DNA from 2 places in the Sphingomonas oryzagri genome. Region 1 is predicted to be linked to the other one. Evidence: riboswitches for the same ligand, from Rfam matches in the RefSeq annotation. Region 1 holds a riboswitch; the other holds the start of a gene.

Region 1 (2,386 bases):
CTCGCTGAAGGTCGGATCCTTCACGCCCGATCCGGCCGCCGCATGAAGGCGCGTTCCGGTATCGAGCTTGTAGCTCGCCTGCACCCGGTAGGTGGTGGGATCGCCGAAACGGTTGTTCCAGTCGTGGCGAACCGAGGCGCCGAAGGCGAGGCGATCGTGCACGGTCACGTCATACTCGCCGACGAGGCCGACATTGTTGGTGTGCCGCCAGCCGAGGAACGCGCCATACTGGCTGATCGTCGTGCGCTCGCTCTCGCGCTGGGCGTCCACCGCGACGGTGGCGACCTGCTTGATGGCGTCGGTGCCGAAGTGGAAGGCGCCGGCATAGCTGCCCTTGATGCGGCGGCCATGGGTTCCGTAGGTCGCCTCGATCGGCTGGTCGTCGCGCGGCGAATAGGGATCGGCGACGTCGAAGCCGGTGCGCTTGGTGTCGGCAACCTGCGCGGTGACGGCGTTGGTGAAGCGGCCGTCGAGCAGGTCCAGCTGGCCGCGCAGCAGGCCGTAGAAGGCGTTGGCGCGGAAATGGGTGCCGGGCGAATCCACCGTCGTGCCGGTATAGTCGCTGTCGTTGGTGTCGGCGTTGGTGTGGCTGTAGCGGCCGACCGCGGTGATCTTCAGGTTGGGCGCCGGCGTCCAGATCGCCTTGCCCGACAGGCCGACATTGTCCGATCCGACGTCGCGGGTGCCGCCCTCGGCAGTCGGGAAGCCGTTGGTGTGGAGGTAGGTGGACGACAAAGCGTAATCGAGATCGCCCTTCACGCCCGCAACCCGCGCCGCGCCGTTGAAGGTGCCGAACGAGCCACCCTCGGCGCGCAGCGAGACGCCGGGCGCCTCGGCGCCGGTGGAGGTGATGTAGTTGATCACGCCGCCGATCGCGTCCGATCCGTAGAGCGAGGACTGCTGGCCGCGCAGCACTTCGATATGCGCATCGGGATCGGCGACGAGCAGGCCGAAATCATATTCGCTGCTGGAGGGATCGGACACCTCGATGCCGTCGATCAGAACGAGCGTCTGGTTGGCCTCGGCGCCGCGCATGCGGATCTGGGTCTGGCCGCCGATGCCGCCCGTGCGGCTGACCGCGACGCCCGGCACGTCGCGCAGGATGTCGGACACGACGCGGGTCTGGCGCAGGTTGAACGCCTGATCGTCGATCACGGTGACGGAAGCACCGGTGAGGTCGATCGGCACCGCATCGCCCGAGCGCGAGGCGCTGACGACGATCGTGTTGCCGTCCGCATCGGTGGCGGGCTGATCGGGATTGGCCTGCGCGAAGGCCGGTGCGGCCGACAGCGCGAGCAGGAGGGTGAGCGTGGTCTTCATCATTCGGTCCCCAGGCGCTGGAGCGACTTCCAGCGGGGACTTCCGTGCCTCTCACGGCCGGGTCGCGCGGGTCGGCGAACGCCTGAGGCGCCGTCCCGAACGCACCGGTGCAGCCCCCGCCACACACGTCGCTCAGACGGACGGACCGTGCCTGGGCCAACCCCTGAACCCGGGCAAGAGCGACCTCGTCGCCGGCAGGTTTCCTGGCTCACGGGTCATCGCGCGACGCACGCCTTCCCAGGCTCGAAAGCCCAGTGGCCGGCCTTTCCGGACGGAAAAGCCCCGTGCATCGCGCTCACCGCTTACAGTTGCAGGGACAGCCACGGATTAGGGCGGCGAACCGCCCGCACCGCGTTCCCTATTAAGCCCCGAGGGGCACCGGCGCGATCGCGAAGGACCAGCTCGCGCCGCCCCCTCTGCGGCGGCCTATAGCGGCTTCGCCGCGCCGCGCCAGATGGAAATAGTTTCAAGCCCCTCCCCGTCGGAGAGGGGTTCAAGGTGTCAGGCCGCCGCGCCGAGCCTCTGTTCCAGCTTCGCCTGCTCGTCGTTGATCGCGTGCGGCACCCGCTCGCCCAGCCTGGCGAGGTCGCGCGCGGCGAGGTTCGCTTCCTCGCGCCACACCTCGGCATCCACGCGGAGCAGTTCGGCCAGCTTCTCCGGCGCCAGATCGATGCCGGAGAGGTCGAGCGAGCCCGGCGTCGGCACATGGCCGATCGGCGTGTGGACCGCCTCAGCCTCGCCCTCGATCCGCTCGACGATCCACTTGAGGACGCGGCTATTGTCGCCGAAGCCCGGCCACAGGAACTTGCCGTCGGCGCCCTTGCGGAACCAGTTGACCAGATAGATGCGCGGCAGCTGCGCCGGATCGGACGCCGCCTCCTTGCCGATGCGCAGCCAGTGGCGGAGATAATCCGCCATGTTGTAGCCGCAGAAAGGCAGCATCGCGAAGGGATCGCGGCGCAGCTCGCCGACCTTGTTCTCGGCCGCCGCCGTGCCCTCGGACGCGATGTTGGCGGCGAGGTAGACACCGTGCTGCCAGTCGAACGCCTCGGTGACGAGCGGCACC
Region 2 (2,386 bases), on a different contig from region 1:
AGGCCGATCGGCGTTTCGCCATGGTGGCGTCCACACCCGCGAGCCTGTCGCGCACCTCGGGGTTCCTGGTGAGCGGCGAGCCGGCACGGTCGGCAACCGCCGCGGCGTTCCGGTTTAGCGCGTCCCTCACGCTGTCGCGCCCCTCGTTCAGCGCCCTGGTGAGCGTCGCCAGTTCGTCCAGCTTCTGCGTGGCGAAGGCCAGCCAGCCTTTCATTCGAGGATCGAGCCTCGTTTCCAGATCGAGATCGACCGGCGCGTGAAGCAGCGAGCAGGACGGCGCGATCAACAGCTTGCGGCGAGCGCTCGCGATCGGCTCCAGCCGGTCGAGCAGGGCGTTGAGATCGGCCTTCCAGATGTTGCGGCCGTCGATCACGCCGAGCGAGAGGAGCAGGTTCGCGCGCGCCCCCGCCAGCACCGCGTCAATCTGCTCCGGCGCGCGCACGAGATCGACATGCAACCCCGCCACCGGCAAGGCGAGCGCGGTGGCGAGATTGTCGCCGAGCGAACCGAAGTAGGTGGCCAACATCAGCTTGAGGCCCGTCAGCCTGTCGGCGAAAACTCCGTAAGCGATGGCGAACGCGGCGCGCTGCGCGTCATCGAGATCGAGCACCAGCGCCGGCTCGTCGATCTGCACCCAGTCCGCGCCGGCATTCTGGAGCCGGGTCAGCAAGTCGACATAGACGGGCAGCAGGCCCGGCAGCAGCGAGAGCGGATCGAAGCCCTCGACCTTGGACTTGGCGAGCAGCAGATAGGTGACCGGGCCGAGGATCACCGGCCGTGTGTGGTGGCCCAGCGCCTTGGCCTCCACAAACTGATCGATCGCCTTGTGCGAACTGAGCTGGAATGATTGGTTCGGCGACACTTCCGGCACCATGTAATGATAGTTGGTGTCGAACCATTTGGTCATTTCCTGCGCCGGCACGTCGCCCTGCCGGCGGTGCCCGTGGCTGCAGCTTTCGTCGCCCGCATCGGTTCGGGTACCGCGCGCCATGGCGAAATAGACATCCAGCGAGTCCGCCGTGCCGAGCGGCCGATAGAGGCTGGGGATCGCGCCCACCATCACGCTGGTGTCGAGCACCTGATCGTAGAAGGAGAAATCGTTGCTCGGGATCACCTGGATACCGGCGGCCTTCTGCCGCTCCCAGGTCGCGGCGCGCAGACCTCTGGCGGTATCGAGCAGCGCGGCCTTGTCGATCCTGCCGGCCCAGTAGGCCTCTACGGCGATCTTGAGTTCGCGGCGCGGGCCGATGCGGGGAAAGCCGAGGTTCGCGGCGGTAACGGGCATGAATGATCTCCTTCGGCCGGGACGCGTGTCGCCGGCCGTCATGTCGAATTCGGAAAAAGGTGGAGGGTTAGGCGCGCCGCGTCAGCTCGACGGGCGCGGTCGCACGGGCGGGCCTATGGCCGGCGGCAACGGATTAATGGGCATCGGTCAATCGCCTGCATGATGGGCGGAAGACCTTGGAGGGCGCGCGAACGATCGAGGATGCCGGCACGCACGTCCGGCCGGATCTGCCCTTCGCGCGTCCACCGGAGGAACCCCCGTCCGAGGAACGTTATCGCGTCGGAGGCAGGTCTCCTGGCTCGCGGGTCAGCACGTCGGCTCCTGTCTTCCCAGTGCCCGCGCGGGGCACCAGTGACATCCATCGGAACCGCCGCTCACCGCTCACAGTTGCGGGGGCAGCGCCGGATTCCACCCGTTCGGGTGCCACCGGCTTCCCGTCTTAGCCCCGTCGCGCAGGCTCATTTCTAAGCCTGGAACGGGGAACCTCGACGGAAGGGTTAGACACCGGCGCCGAATCCCTGTCAAGAAAGATATAAAGACATCCTTATATTGTAAAATGAGGCATCGATCTGCCCGCTTGGCGAAGGTGCAACGGAATCCGGGTGTCGGTGCGTGCAAGGACAGGACAGCATCCTGTCCCACGGAGTTCCGGTCATGAAGATCCGCCGATCATCACTGATATTCGCGCCATCGGCCCTACTGGCCGCATCGATGGCCTGTTCGCAGCCGGCATCGCAGGCTACGATGCCCGGCATGACGCTGGATCAGTATCTGAACCGGCAGACCGCGCGGATCATGGCGGCCGATACCGACGGGGACGGCCGGATCAGCCGTGCCGAGATGAGCGCCCTGCCGGCGAAGGGTGGACGCGATCCGGCGCGCCTCTTCGACCGGATGGATGCCAATCATGACGGCTATCTCGACAAGACCGAGATTCAGGCGGCGCTCACCCGGCGTTTCCAGCGGATGGATCGCGACGGCAACGGCGTCGTCACCCCCGACGAGCGAATGGCCGGCAGGACGCAGCGCGGACAGAAGGGAGCGGCAGACGAAACCACCGCGCAGCAGCCCTGACAGGATGGAACCGCCGCATGTCCATTG

What was found. A riboswitch is a leader RNA that binds a small molecule or an ion and turns the genes downstream of it on or off. The one in region 1 is predicted to bind cobalamin.
Region 2: it holds a riboswitch for cobalamin, as region 1 does, so the genes downstream of both, metE (5-methyltetrahydropteroyltriglutamate--homocysteine S-methyltransferase) here and QGN17_RS19535 (TonB-dependent receptor plug domain-containing protein) in region 1, are expected to answer to the same signal.

What each region holds. Positions count from the first base shown of each region.
Region 1 is NZ_JARYGZ010000005.1:49,920-52,305, reverse strand. Features, by position in the region: gene QGN17_RS19535 (TonB-dependent receptor plug domain-containing protein) at 1-1,320, opposite strand, end outside; cobalamin riboswitch at 1,497-1,718, opposite strand; gene QGN17_RS19530 (phosphoenolpyruvate carboxykinase (GTP)) at 1,822-2,386, opposite strand, start outside.
Region 2 is NZ_JARYGZ010000001.1:1,290,490-1,292,875, forward strand. Features, by position in the region: gene metE (5-methyltetrahydropteroyltriglutamate--homocysteine S-methyltransferase) at 1-1,285, opposite strand, end outside; cobalamin riboswitch at 1,553-1,787, opposite strand; gene QGN17_RS06240 (EF-hand domain-containing protein) at 2,030-2,359, shown strand.